DNA from 3 places in the Mesorhizobium sp. M7A.F.Ca.MR.176.00.0.0 genome. Region 3 is predicted to be linked to each of the others. Evidence: riboswitches for the same ligand, from Rfam matches in the RefSeq annotation. Region 3 holds a riboswitch; each other region holds the start of a gene.
The links. A riboswitch is a leader RNA that binds a small molecule or an ion and turns the genes downstream of it on or off. The one in region 3 is predicted to bind thiamine pyrophosphate.

Region 1 (4,820 bases), on a different contig from region 3:
GACGGTGACCGTCGCGCCGCGGGCGGCGAGTTCGAAAGCGACGGTGAGGCCGGCAACGCCGGCCCCTTTGACGAGCACCCTCATGATGGTTTGGGAGCCTCTGGCACGACCGGTACGCCAGTCTCGTCCGCCTGCATGTAGAGATCGCCGCCCTCCCGGTATTTTGCCGCCATTGCCGCCATGCCTTCCTTCTGGGCCTCGGCACGGATGTCGTGGGAAATGCGCATGGAGCAGAATTTCGGCCCGCACATCGAACAAAAATGTGCCAGCTTGTGCGCCTCCTTGGGCAAGGTCTGGTCGTGGAAGGACCGTGCGGTTTCGGGGTCGAGCGACAGGTTGAACTGGTCCTCCCAGCGGAACTCGAAGCGCGCGCGCGAAAGGGCATCATCCCTGGTTTTCGCTGCCGGATGGCCCTTCGCCAGATCGGCTGCATGGGCGGCTATCTTGTAGGTGATCACGCCAATCTTGACGTCGTTGCGGTCGGGAAGGCCGAGATGCTCTTTCGGCGTGACGTAGCAAAGCATTGCGGTCCCGAACCAGCCTATCATGGCGGCACCTATCCCTGAGGTGATGTGGTCATAGCCCGGCGCGATGTCGGTCGTCAGCGGCCCCAACGTGTAGAACGGCGCCTCACCGCACACTGCGAGCTGCTTGTCCATGTTCTGCTTGATCTTGTGCATGGGGACATGGCCCGGGCCTTCGATCATCACCTGGCAGTCCTTTGCCCAGGCAATCTTGGTGAGTTCTCCAAGTGTTTCCAGTTCGGCGAATTGCGCCGCGTCGTTCGCATCGGCGATTGAACCGGGACGAAGGCCGTCGCCGAGCGAGAAGGAGACGTCATAGGCTCTGGCGATGTCGCAGATCTCCTCGAAATGCTCGTAGAGGAAGCTCTCCCGGTGATGGTGCAGGCACCATTTGGCCATGATCGAGCCGCCGCGCGAGACGATGCCCGTGACCCGGTCGACGGTCAGCGGGATGTAGTGCAGCCGCACGCCGGCGTGGATGGTGAAATAGTCGACGCCTTGCTCGGCCTGCTCGATCAGCGTGTCGCGGTAGACCTCCCAGTTCAGATCCTCGGCGATGCCGTTGACCTTTTCCAGCGCCTGATAGAGCGGCACCGTACCGATCGGCACCGGCGCATTGCGCACGATCCAGTCGCGGATGTTGTGGATGTTGCGGCCGGTCGACAGGTCCATCACCGTGTCCGCGCCCCAGCGGATCGCCCAGACCATTTTTTCGACCTCTTCGGCCATCGACGATGTGACAGCCGAGTTACCGATGTTGGCGTTGATCTTGACCAGAAAATTGCGACCGATGATCATCGGCTCGCTCTCGGGATGATTGATGTTGGCGGGAATGATTGCGCGTCCGCGCGCCACCTCGTCGCGCACGAATTCGGGTGTGACGAAATCTGGGATCGCCGCGCCGAAGGCTTCGCCGTCGCGTTGCAGCTTGCCGCGCATCACCTCGCGGCCGAGATTCTCGCGGATGGCTACGAACTCCATTTCTGGCGTGATGATGCCGGCGCGCGCATAGGCAAGTTGGGTCACCGCCTTGCCCTGCTTGGCCTTGAGCGGCCGATTGCGTATCGGAAATTCCGGTGTCAGGCGCTCGCCGGTGGCGAATCCATTGTCTTCCGGCCGGACGTGGCGGCCGTCATAGGCTTCGACATCGCCACGCGCCGTGACCCATTCGTGGCGAAGCCGGGCAAGGCCTTTTTCGATGCTGGTTTCGACTGATGGATCGGTGTAGGGGCCGGACGGATCGTAGACGGTGACGGGCGGTTCGCCGGCCGTCGGATGGACGGAAATCTCGCGCATCGGCACCCTGATCTGTGGGTAGAGGACGCCGGGCTTGTGGATTTTCCGCGAGGCGGGCAGTGGTCCCGTCGATACGGCGGGGGTGAGGGCATTCATCGTGAGGCTCCTTTGCTCATGCATTGGAGACCCAGTTCTGTGCCGGAAGGATGAAAAGACGCTTCTGTAGACCTGCTGCAGCAGGACCTCGGGCGTAAACTCCCGCAAAGCGCTTGCACCGTCCCTACGCCAGTATGAACTGGATCAGGTTCAACGGGTCACTGCGCCGCGAAAGCCAGCAGTATCTCAGCCCCTTGCCGGGACTCCCCTGGTGAATGCCTTAGGTTGAACGGGCTGACGCTATCTTGTCAAGCGCATTCGGGCGCCTTCGGCCGGTGGCGACGACCGGCGGCCAGCCGGGCGGAGAGCTCGCGCATGCATCGGGGACAAGTCACGCCCCGTAGACCGGGGCTGAATGGCCAAAGCCTCATTCGCTTCGTGAAGGATGGAGAAACTGTATTGGCCATGTGCGCGTATCGACCAAGTAGCTCAGGCGGTCACGGATGTGGTTATTCTGGTCGAAGGTGACGAACGGCCTTGGGGGTCACCTCCTTTAGGATTCAGAGGTTGGAAGACGGCTTCTCGCGATCACGGCCATCAGGAAATACCTGTCTTCGGCTCAACCTCGACATGGCGTCCGATCGACCGCAGATATACAGCTATCTCGTTCATGAGATGATCGCGTTCGCCGTATCCTACGCAGCTGTGGCTCGACGGCCCTCCGTTGCGCTGGCGTGAAATCAGCATCGCCAAAGACGTATCCCAAGTTGCCAATCGCGCAAATTTTGCAGCCGGCGTCCACAACTGCTTGTACGAATGCCGGAATGTCTTTTTCTTGCATGGTCTTCATGTCGAACCTCTCGTGAATGGCGTGCTTGCGCCCCAATCTGCCTTTTCAGCGTGTCCTCTGGGCGGCGCAAGCCCTGAGCGTGACTGTGCACGGGCAACCTCGACTATCCCATCTGCCACGCTCTTTAGAATCGGTGGGGTCTGGTGATCGCAGGCTGGGCCACTCAAAAGCCTGCAAGAAGAAAGTCATGGCGACCATTGCTCAAGATCGCAAGGGTGCGTGCAAGACCTTCCGTTGGCAGTCATGCACGCTCGCTCAGAGATAGTCCGGCCGCGGAAATTCTCCCTTATTCGTAAGAAAGCTCATTGAGCAACTGGGCATTGAGCAACTGGGCATTGAGCAACTGGGTCTCACGTCACGGGTCTCGTGTGCTTCACAGCCGAAAAATAGCCGCCGTGGCAATTCTCGAAAAGTGCAGGCTACCTCGTTAAGGACACTGCGGATGATCGTTCGCGCTTGGCAAAAGCGAACGGATTAGTCTATGGCTCTCGGCAGGGGGGCGAGTTATGCGGCGGGTGCGAATCCTTCAAGTAGGCGATATTCACTATCCGGACTGGCATCCTTCCTCTAGCAACATCGATGCCAAGGATAGCAAGTTCGCTCCGAAAATAACGCAGAAGCTACGCGCGTCTTCGCTGCGTGCCGTCTTGACGAAACTTCGGCGGCTGACGACTTCGAAGCCCTTGGATTCGATCGCCTTCATGGGGGATTTCACGAGCCGTGGCGACAAGACCTTCATTGCTTCGGCATTCCAGCATTTCACGTTGCTCTGCCGCGCACAGGGACGCAGTTCAAAGGCGCTTCCGTTGATATTCGTACCGGGAAATCACGATGTGAACCGTGATGACGCGCGCGAACTTGGACCGACTGAGAAATTCAGCGAAATGGCGAGTTTAGCCGCCCGCTTGGGTTGGCAGACCGTTCCCGTGGACCAACCCGTGCACTTCAGACTTCCGACAGGATCCGCAGGCGCAAACTTCATCCTCGTCAACACAGCGATAGGCAGTTGGGAGCTTCAAAACCTTCCCGCGTTCCTTCGTGATCGTCTCGAGGCACTCAGTCCTTCTACAGAGCCTGTAGATCTCGGCTCGCCGGACATCTCGGGACATTCGCCCGCGACACCTCCCAGCGATCCAGACAAGGAGGCGTCCGACGACGAGTATTACGGTCAGATGGACACGCCATACATCTCGCGTGAGATGCTTGCAGGCCTACAGGAATTGCTCCAGCAGCCCGACATGCGTTACGGCATCATGATCGGCCATCACAATCTGCTGCCACAAAAGACTCCGCGCATTACGCCATACGCGGAGATGCTCAACAGCGGATTTGTCAGAACTCAGCTGCTGCAGGGCAACAAGCCTATCGTCTACCTGCATGGACACATACATGCTGATCCGGTCGAGATCGTCAACGATCCAAGGTTTCCGGACGGCAAATTGATCTGCATCTCAGCACCAGAGATACAGTCAGGTTTCAATGAGCTCGTCTTCTTCACGACCGATCAGGGAGAGCTCGTCGGCATCCGACTTATACCCTACCGCACCAATGTCGCCGACGGGACGGTCATGGAAGGCGAACATTGCTTTATTTCCACCATGTCCAACGGCAAGGCCTTTCTGAACAACGACACGTTTGACCTGCTGCGCCGACTGCGCGACCATGCCACCAGGCGCGGGAATGGGTTACTCTTCTGGGACGAGATCACTGAGATTGCTGCCTCCGCCGAGCTCGGGCTAGATCTGGAAGACTCTCTTCTGATGCTCCAAGCGGCGCGCTTCATCGAGATAGACGGCCTCACCAAGGCAAACTCGGCTTGGCGCATTAAGGTAAGGGACGAATAGCGATGGAGAATCCGTTCGGCCCCAACAGGATCGAGTACGAAAGCCGCCCGATACTGTGGTTCAGTCAGAAGTCGGCGTTGATTTCTGCCGCCGCCAAGCCGGTCTTCGTCGCAGGGACGAGAGGCAGCGGCAAGACCAGCATTCTTCGCTCGCTTTCCACAGTCCATATTCTTGAAGACAAAAGTCTCGCGGACCAAGTCGGCAAGCTCGCCTGGTATGGCGTCTTCTTCCAGCTCAATGAGACATTCTCGCCCCTAATCGACAACGCCG
Region 2 (4,820 bases), on a different contig from region 3:
GGCTCGCCACGCCCTGGCCCTGGCTTGGGCTCGCGGTTTTCCTCGCCGTCGCCGCGCCACTGGCCATCCAGCTCTACCGCATCGATTTCCTGCCGCTGACCTATGTCGCCGGCCGCGATGAATGGGTGTTGGTCCACCGCGCCCGCCTTTACTATATCGGTGTCCAAATGGCGGGGCTCTGCGGCTTATTGCTGGTGCTGTCGATATCGGGGCTGTTGCGGCGTTCGCCCGCGCCGGAACAGCCCATTGAGCGCGGCGCGCTGGCCTATCTCGTGTGGATGGGGCTTGGTCCGGCGGTGCTTGTCATGGTGGCCTCGCTGTTTACCGGCGCCGGCGAGGCGTGGGGCGCGCCGATGTACAATCTGGTCGGCGTTGTGGCGATCGCCTTGCTGGGTCATCGGCTTGGCGCCGTCGAACTGCGACGGCTGGCGATCTGCGCGTTCGCCTGCATCCTCGGCATGTCCGGTGCCTATGCGGGCATCCGCTGGACGAGTTGCAATTTGCGCGGGCGCATGGATGCCGTCTGCTGGCCAGCGCGGCAGATTTCGGACGAAGCCGAGGCGGTCTGGCACGCGGCGGTGCCCGGTCGGCTCGACATCGTCGGCGGCGATACCCGCATCGCGTTGCTGGCGGGCCTCAACGCCTATGACAAGCCGTCGATCTTCACAGACCTCGACATGCGGCTCGCCCCCTGGATCACCAGCCAGCGGCTGCGCGATCACGGCATGCTTCTGGTCTGGCCCGGGAGCGGCGTGCCACCTCGGCTGCTGGCGTGGCTGGGAAACATCCCGGTCAAGACCGTTCTTTTCGACTGGTCGCTCAGGGCACCACCGGTGGCGATCAGCTTTGCCGCCATTCCGCCTGGCATGAAGCTACTGGGTTTGATCGACAGCCTCGCCCAACCGAGCAATTGAGGTAGATCCACCGCGTCCGCTGGACGAAGCAGGTGACAATGCCCATTTATGGCGAGACCACTTGCTTTCACGCAATTCCAGACGGAAAACCGCCACACACTTTTCCTGGAATTGCTTTTGAGGAGACGTGACATGGCGACTTCGACCGAACGTGCAGTCCTTGCCGGCGGCTGTTTCTGGGGCATGCAGGATTTGATACGGCGCTATCCCGGCGTCATCTCCACCCGTGTCGGCTACAGCGGCGGCGACGTGCCCAACGCCACCTACCGCAACCACGGCACCCACGCCGAAGCCATCGAGATCAATTTCGATCCGGCCATCATAAGCTATCGCACGCTGCTGGAACGCTTTTTCCAGATCCACGATCCGACGACCCGCAACCGCCAGGGCAACGATGTCGGGACGAGTTATCGCTCGGCGATCTATTACACCAGCGACGAACAGAAGCGCGTCGCCGAGGACACCATCGCCGATGTCGATGCCTCGGGCCTGTGGCCGGGCAAGGTCATCACCGAAGTCGCACCCGTTGGTCCGTTCTGGGAAGCCGAGCCCGAGCATCAGGACTATCTGGAGAAATATCCCAACGGATACACCTGCCACTTCGTCAGGCCAGGCTGGAAGCTGCCGGTTCGCGAGACGGCGGTTTCGTAGAGTTCAAGGTTGTACCAAACCCCGATCCCCGCGTCGTGGTAGAACAAAGCCGCGGAGGTTGTGCTCCGCGGCTTTGGTTCGATCGCGTGCAGATTACTTGCCGCAATTGTTGTCGTTGACTGTCGGCGAGGTGGTGCCCGGGGAGGTGCCGTTGGCATCTGCCTGCGCCCCCTGCGGACTTGCCGGGCAATTCTGATCCGCGTTTGAATTCATATCTCCTACCGTGCCAGTCGTGCTGTTGGTCGTGCCCGGGTCGACAGTGTCCGGCTCGACCGTATTCGGTGAAGCCGGCGTGTTCGGCTCAACCGTCACCGATTTGCCGCTGCCGCTTCCATTTGCGTTGTTGCTGCCGGCGCTTTGCGCCATGGCTGACGTGGCCAGACCAATGGTGAGAACCGAAGCTGCGAGGATTTTCATGAACATGGTTTGTCTCCATTTCTGTGAAGTCGTCGCTTGTTTTCTACCAAAGTGATCGCGTTGCGACTGTGGGGACAACCGGTCGCAGCGGCGAAGGTTCCCGACAAAATTCCGCACAGGCGCACCGTGACTGGCGCAATGCTTTTGGCGCAGTGCTCTGAAAAAACGGCTTTCCCTTGAACTCGAATGATGCTTTAAGGCGCACATCCACAGGGGTGCTCCGTACGGTCGGGGCTGAGACGGGGGCGGCAAGCCCACAGACCCTAGAAGCTGATCTGGGTAATACCAGCGGAGCGAGGCGGGCGATGTTTTCAGGCGCACAGATTTCCCTATACCCCATGACCGACGATTTCGTCGGTGTCATTCTTGGCGCGCTCGGTGCGCTCGATCCCTGGCGCGACAAGCTCAGGATCGAGACCGACGACATCTCGACCTTGCTGGTCGGGCCGCCCGAAGTGCTGTTTCCCGCCATGCGCGACCTCTTCGTGGCGGCGGCACGCAGCGGCAAACATTGCGTGTTGTCGGCCACCATCTCGCGCGGGTGCCCTGGCGAGCCGGATGATCCGATCTGCCGCTCCGATGCACTTGGCGGGCCTGTTGGGCCACTCGGCCCGCGCAAGGATGCGGCCATCGCGGCGGTGCGCAATGCTGCTGCCACCGGCCAGCCGGCGGCGGCGCAGTTCTCGCTCTATGTGATGGGCACCGACGACCACATGGACGAGATCTACGGCTGCATCGATTTTCTCAAGCAGTCCGGCGTCTATGAGCGTTCCAAGCATTTCTGCACGAAACTGCGCGGTGATGCCGGTGCGATCTTTTCGGCGCTGGACGAGGCCTTCTGCCGCTTCGGACCAGGCGCCGGCCACGTAACCCTCGACGTCACGGTCTCGGCCAACAGCCCGTCGGCTGTCTGAGCCAGCCGCGCTTTCGCGCTGCCGTCAAAGGTTATCTCCCGTGGCCACATCATCAGTCGCTTCGCGCCCGATCGCGAGCCTTCTTGTCAAGGCAATGCCGGCCATGATCTCGGTCGGTTTGCTCCTGCTGGCGTGGGAGCTTTATGCCACCTATTCCGGCATCAGGCCGACGACACTGCCGGCGCCGTCGCGCGTTTTCGAGCAAGCGCTGCTCAATCGCCAGGCGCTGGCCGACAACGCCATTCCGACCATCGGCGCCACGCTGCTCGGCTTTGCCTGTTCGCTCAGCGCTGCCTTCGTGCTGTCAACGCTGGTCGACTTCTTCCAGCCGCTGCGGCGTGCGATGTTTCCTGTCTTAATCGTCAGCCAGACCTTGCCGCTGGTGGCGATCGCGCCGCTGGTGGTGCTCTGGTTCGGCTTCGGGCTGGCGCCCAAGATCATGCTGGTGGCGCTGGTTACCTTCTTTCCGATGCTGGTTGCGTTGGTCGAGGGTTATGAGTCGACCGAGGCCGAGATCGGGCAAATGCTGCGCGCCATGGGGGCAGGGCGCTGGCGCATCTTCGTGCTGGCACGGCTGCCTTCGGCGCTGCCCTATTTCTTCGCTGGTTTGAGGATCTCCATCACCTACGCCGTGGTCGGCGCGATCTTCGCCGAATATGCGGGGGCCGCGAAGGGGCTGGGCATCTACATGCTCAACGCCAAGAACAATTTCCGTCCTGACCTGGTTCTTGCCGCCGTCGGAGTGAGTGCCGCGCTGACACTTGTCCTGTTCGGGTTGACTGTACTGCTGCAGCGCCTCGCGATGCCCTGGGAGCGGGCCGGCAAGGAAACCGCCGGGAAGGGGGCCTGGCGATGAACCGGCTCGAGCTGCGGCATGTGCGCAAGGCGTTCGGTGGGCTCGACGTGCTGGCCGATATTTCGCTTAGCGTCGGCGCTGGTGAATTCGTCTCGATCCTTGGACCCTCGGGCGCCGGCAAATCGACACTCTTCCAGCTCCTGACCGGCGCCGAGCATGGCGAGGGCGAGATGTTGTTCGACGGCGCGCCGCTCGACGACCACGGCAGGCATTTCGCCTTCATGCCGCAGCGTGACGCGCTGATGCCGTGGCGGCGCATCCTCGAAAACGCGACGCTCGGGCTCGAAGTGCAAGGCATGAGGAGACAGGCGGCGCGGGCGCGCGTTGCGCCGTTGTTTGCCGAATTCGGGCTTGCCGGCTTCGAGCGGCATTTTCCAGCGCAACTGTCCGGCGGTATGCGCCAGCGCGCGGCCTTGCTGCGCACGGTGGTGCAGCAACGCGACATGCTTTTGCTCGACGAGCCGTTCGGCGCTCTCGACGCGCTGACCCGCACGGCCATGCAGCGCTGGCTGGAACAGATGTGGCGGCATCATCGCTGGACGGCGCTCCTGATCACCCATGACGTGCGCGAAGCCGTGTTCCTGTCCGACCGCATCTATGTGCTGTCGGCGCGCCCGGCCCGCATCGTGCGTGAAATCAAGGTGCCGCTGCCGCGCCCGCGCAGCCTTGGCGGCGATGCCGCGCGCCAGGCAAGTACGCTCGAGGCCGAGATTCTCGACATCATCCTCAACGCCACCCCATCCAAAGGACACGATCATGACTGACTTGACGCGCCGGCAGGCGTTGTTGCTGACCCTTGCCACAGGCCTTCCGCTCGTTGCCGGATCGGGGCGAGCCCAAGCACAATCGGCACAAAAGGTCACCGTTGCCCTCGACTGGACTGTCAACACCAACCACATCGGACTGTTCGTCGCCCGCGACAAGGGCTTCTATCGCGAGGCCGGGCTCGAGGTCGACATCCTGCCTTACAGCGATACCGGTGCGGGCACGCTGGTTGCAAATCGCGTCGCCGATTTCGGCATCAACGGCACCATCAGCCTGTTCACCCAGAGAACCGCCGGAGCGGAC
Region 3 (4,820 bases):
CCACGCAATCCTTCACCCTTCCATTTCCTCGCGCAACATCTCCAGCTCCAGCCATTCTTCCTCGAGCGCCGCCAGCGTAGCGCGCTCCTTGTCGAGGGCGGCGATCGTCTTTTGGAACGAGGCCGGGTCGCGCTCGTAATAGGCCGGATCGGCGATGTTGTTCTCCAGCCTTGAGATCGAAGCCGTCACAGCCTCGATTTTTTTGGGCAGCGATTCCAGCGCGAATTTCTGCTTGAACGACAGTTTCTTCGCTGGCCCCTTTGGCGCAGCCGCTTCACTCTTGGCCGTCACTGGCGCTTCGCCGTTTTCGGCCTTCGCGCGCGCCTTGCGGTCGTCCAGCCTGGTGCCGCCGCGCTGCGCCAGCATGTCGGAGTAGCCGCCGGCATATTCGATCCAGCGGCCGTCACCATCCGGTGCGATCAGGCTGGTCACGGTGCGGTCGAGGAAATCGCGGTCGTGGCTGACCAGTATGACGGTGCCGGCAAAGCCAGCGACCAGTTCCTGCAGCAGTTCCAGCGTCTCCATATCGAGATCGTTGGTCGGCTCGTCGAGCACCAGAAGGTTTGCCGGCCGCGCCAGCACGCGCGCCAGCAAGAGCCGTGCCCGCTCGCCGCCGGACAATTCGCGCACTGGGGTGCGTGCCTGCTCCGGCTTGAACAGGAAATCCTTCATGTAGGAGACGACGTGGCGCTGCTCGCCATTGATGACGAGGTTCTCGCCGCGCCCGTCGGTGAGATATTGCGCCAGCGTCTCCTGCGGGTCGACCGCCTCGCGCTTCTGGTCGAGCGTGGCGATCTCCAGATTGGTGCCGAGCCGCACCGAACCGGCGTCCGGCTTCATCTCGCCGGTCAGCATCTTCAAGAGCGTCGTCTTGCCGGCGCCGTTCGGCCCGACCAGGCCGACGCGATCGCCGCGCTGGATGCGGGTCGAAAACCCCTTGACCACGGTTAGATCGCCAAAGCTCTTCTCGATGTTCTTCGCCTCGATCACCAGCTTGCCGGACTCGGCGGCGTCGCTCGCCACCATGGTCGCCGACCCTTCGGCACCGCGATGGCCGCGAAAACGCTGGCGCATGGTCTGCAACTCGCCGAGCCGGCGCATGTTTCGCTTGCGCCGCGCCGTCACGCCGTAGCGCAGCCAATGCTCTTCGCGAACGATCTGGCGGCCGAGTTTATGCTGCTCGCGCTCTTCTTCCTCCAGGACCAGGTCGCGCCATTCCTCGAAATGGCCAAAGCCCTTGTCCAGCCTGCGGGTCTGGCCGCGATCGAGCCAGATGGTGGCGCGCGACACACGTTCGAGAAAGCGGCGGTCGTGCGAGATGACGATCAGTGCCGAGGAGGTGCGGATGAGTTCTTCTTCCAGCCATTCGATGACCGAGAGGTCGAGATGATTGGTCGGCTCATCGAGCAGCAGGATGTCTGGCTCCGGCGCCATGACGCGGGCAAGGGCAGCACGCCTCGCCTCGCCGCCCGACAGATCGTTCGGACGTTCCTCACCCGACAGTCCGAGATGCTCCATCAGATAGCTGGCGCGGTAGGGATCGTCGGCAGGGCCAAGCCCGGCCTCGACATAGGCGCGGACAGTGGCAAAGCCCTCCATGTCGGGCATCTGCGGCAAATAGCGGACAGTTGCCGAAGGCTGGCGGAACACCTCGCCGTCCTGCGGCTCGATCAGGCCGGCGGCGATCTTCAGCAGGGTCGACTTGCCCGACCCGTTGCGGCCGACCAGTGCGATCTTGTCGCCGGCCGAAGCCGTCAAGGCGGCGCCATCGAGCAGCGGCGTGCCGCCGAAGGTCAGTTTTATCCCGTCGAGGTTGAGAAGGGGCGGGGCCATGTCAGCTTTCAGGTAAGGGATAGGGATGAGCGAGCAGCATCGCGCGGCCATGGCCGAGCGCGATTTCGAGGCGGCCCTTGACCTCGTTGGAAATGGTCAGCGACGAACCGAAGGCCACCTTGACGTGGTTCAGCGGCCATTTGGCGCCGGTGACGGTCAACCCGGCAAGCTCGGAAAAGCCGAGCACCGAAAACAGCGTGCCATCGGCATAGTCGAAGCCGGCCGTTCCGCGCAGCAGGGGAATGCCTTCCTGGGCGCCGCTGGTCAGGAGCACATCGGTCCCTGCTTCGGCCAGCCGCAAGGCAAGCGCCAGATGCAGGAAAGCGTGGTCGGCGCGCTTGCCGCCGAAAGCACCGGCGAGCACCAGCCGGGTCGCGCCGCGCTCGAGTGCTGCGGCGATGGCCAGTTCGCCATCGGTCTGGTCCTTTTCCGCCGGGAAGGTCCGGCGCGGCACGGAAGCGAGATCGTCCGGCAGGTTCGCCGGCACGGAATCGAAATCACCCACCCACAGCTCCGGCACGAGGCCCAGCAACTGCGCATGGCCTATGCCGGCGTCGGCGGCGATGACGCGGGAGCCTTCGACCTGACGGTCGAGCCGTGGCGTGCGGATGAGATCGCCGCCAAGCAGGATGGTGAATGTGCTCATATCGTGTGGCCCTTACCAGCCCGGCACGGGAAACGGAAGGCGGCAAACTCCCACTTGCGTGGCGGATCGGGCCGGCCTATGTGTCGAAACGCTCTAACGGGGTGCCGGACGCGATCTTCGCGGACCGGCTGAGAGGCAGTCTCGCCAACCCGCTGAACCTGATCCGGTTTGTACCGGCGGAGGGATTAGACGTTTCGGACAGTCCGACGCCTCAATTCCTTTCAATTCGAACGAAGGAGGCGCCGATGCGCACGCTTTTATACGCTCTTGTTTCAGCAACGGTCGTGGCCTTGTCCGGACCGGCCTTGGCCAAGGACAAGCTCACCGTCTACACCTATGAGAGTTTTACCGCCGACTGGGGTCCGGGTCCCGTGGTGAAGAAGGCGTTCGAGGCCGAATGCGGCTGCGATGTCGAGTTCGTCTCGGTCGCCGACGGCGTCGCGTTGCTCAACCGCGTCAGATTGGAAGGCGCATCGACCAAGGCCGATATCGTGCTTGGCCTCGACACCAATCTCACCGCCGATGCCAAGGCCTCAGGCTTGTTCGCGCCGCATGGCGGCGTAACTGATGTCAACGTGCCGGGTGGCTGGAGCGACGATACTTTTGTCCCCTTTGATTACGGCTATTTCGCTGTCGTCTACGACACCGAGAAGCTGAGGAACCCGCCGAAAAGCCTGAAAGAGCTGGTCGAAGGCAGTGCCGACGACAAGATCGTCATCCAGGATCCACGCACCTCGACGCCGGGCCTCGGCCTGCTTCTGTGGGTCAAGTCGGTTTATGGCGACAAGGCGCCGGAGGCCTGGGCCAAGCTCAAGCCGAAGGTGCTGACCGTGACGCCGGGCTGGAGCGAGGCCTATGGGCTGTTCACCAAGGGCGAGGCGCCGATGGTGCTGTCCTACACGACGTCGCCGGCCTATCACATGATCGCCGAGAACACCGGGCGCTACCAGGCGGCCTCCTTCGAGGAGGGCGAGTATCTGCAGATCGAGGTGGCGGGTATCACCACGACGGGAGCCAAGAATCCGCTGGCGGCCAAGTTTATGGCCTTCATGACCGGGCCTAAATTCCAGGATGCCATTCCCGAGACCAACTGGATGTTCCCGGCCGGCAAGACCGACAAGCCGCTCAATCCGGCCTTTGACAAACTGGTCAAGCCGACCAAGACCTTGCTGTTCAGCCCGCAAGAGGTCGCTGCCAATCGCAAGGCCTGGGTCGATGAATGGCTTGCGGTGATGAGCAAATAAGTTTGCTATCGAAGATGAGTGCTCTACGGCGCCCCCCTCTGTCCTGCCGGACATCTCCCCCGCTTGGGGGGAGATTGGCTGCCATCGGCGATTTCGCCAATCGCCAATGCTGCTGGAGTGAGCGAGGCGTCGAAATTGCCAATCTCCCCCCTTGTGGGGGAGATGTCCGGCAGGACAGAGGGGGGCGCGAAGGAACGCAATCCTTTGTAAGTGCCGCGATCCGGAGATTGGTGGTCCGGCGTGCGACGCGCAGCCTCTGATCCCCGCGTCAGCGCCGGCATTGTCGCGCTTGCCGCGATCGCGCTGCTGATCGGCGGCGCGTTTGCCGGCCTGCTTTTCGAGGGCGCCCATGATTTCTCGGGCGCCTGGGCAGCCTTCGATCCCTATCTGCTTCGCGTCATTCGCTTCACGCTCTGGCAAGCGGCGCTCTCGACGCTGCTTTCGGCCATCCCGGCGCTGTTCGTGGCGCGCGCTCTGTCGCGACATCCACGTTTCTTCGGCCGCGCCTTCATCCTGCAGATCTTCGCCGTGCCGTTGGCGCTGCCGGCTATTGTCGCAGCGCTCGGCATTCTGGCGCTTTATGGCCGTGCCGGCTATTTCGCCGGCGTGCTTGCCTTGATCGGCGGCGGAAGCTGGCCGGGTATCTATGGCCTGTCCGGCATCCTCGTCGCCCATGTCTTCTTCAACCTGCCGCTGGCGACGCGGCTGTTCCTCGAGGCGCTGCAGACCATACCGGCCGACCAATGGCGGTTGGCGAGCCAACTCGGCATGGCGGCGCGGCCGGCGTTCCGGCTGATCGAATGGCCAACGCTGCGCGCCGCACTGCCCGGCGTCGCCGGGCTTGTGTTCATGCTCTGCATCACATCCTTCACGATCGTGCTGACGCTCGGCGGCGGGCCGGCCGCGACGACGCTGGAGGTCGGCATCTACCAGGCCCTGCGCTTCGATTTCGATCCCGCGCGGGCCGTTACACTGACGCTGTTGCAGATCGCCCTGACCTTTATCGTTGTGCTGGCCCTGACGCGCCTTGGCGCCAATGTGGTCGGCGACACCAATTTGCCGGTCGCGCAACGCCGCTATATCTCGGTGAATCGGAG

Region 1: it holds a riboswitch for thiamine pyrophosphate, as region 3 does, so the genes downstream of both, thiC (phosphomethylpyrimidine synthase ThiC) here and thiB (thiamine ABC transporter substrate binding subunit) in region 3, are expected to answer to the same signal.
Region 2: it holds a riboswitch for thiamine pyrophosphate, as region 3 does, so the genes downstream of both, EOB59_RS20495 (YkoF family thiamine/hydroxymethylpyrimidine-binding protein) here and thiB (thiamine ABC transporter substrate binding subunit) in region 3, are expected to answer to the same signal.

The regions. Positions count from the first base shown of each region.
Region 1 covers NZ_RZTC01000007.1:107,647-112,466, forward strand. The annotation lists gene thiO (glycine oxidase ThiO) at 1-84, opposite strand, end outside; gene thiC (phosphomethylpyrimidine synthase ThiC) at 81-1,916, opposite strand; TPP riboswitch at 2,020-2,136, opposite strand; gene EOB59_RS04795 (metallophosphoesterase) at 3,213-4,550, shown strand; gene EOB59_RS04800 (hypothetical protein) at 4,553-4,820, shown strand, end outside.
Region 2 covers NZ_RZTC01000062.1:9,594-14,413, reverse strand. The annotation lists gene EOB59_RS20510 (glycosyltransferase family 39 protein) at 1-914, shown strand, start outside; gene msrA (peptide-methionine (S)-S-oxide reductase MsrA) at 1,047-1,565, shown strand; gene EOB59_RS20500 (hypothetical protein) at 1,659-1,988, opposite strand; TPP riboswitch at 2,184-2,297, shown strand; gene EOB59_RS20495 (YkoF family thiamine/hydroxymethylpyrimidine-binding protein) at 2,288-2,896, shown strand; gene EOB59_RS20490 (ABC transporter permease) at 3,000-3,752, shown strand; gene EOB59_RS20485 (ABC transporter ATP-binding protein) at 3,749-4,516, shown strand; gene EOB59_RS20480 (ABC transporter substrate-binding protein) at 4,509-4,820, shown strand, end outside.
Region 3 covers NZ_RZTC01000072.1:19,774-24,593, reverse strand. The annotation lists gene EOB59_RS22420 (ABC-F family ATP-binding cassette domain-containing protein) at 13-1,833, opposite strand; gene EOB59_RS22415 (thiamine diphosphokinase) at 1,835-2,479, opposite strand; TPP riboswitch at 2,567-2,681, shown strand; gene thiB (thiamine ABC transporter substrate binding subunit) at 2,725-3,723, shown strand; partial or broken gene EOB59_RS36575 (precorrin-3B synthase) at 3,751-3,911, opposite strand; gene thiP (thiamine/thiamine pyrophosphate ABC transporter permease) at 3,964-4,820, shown strand, end outside.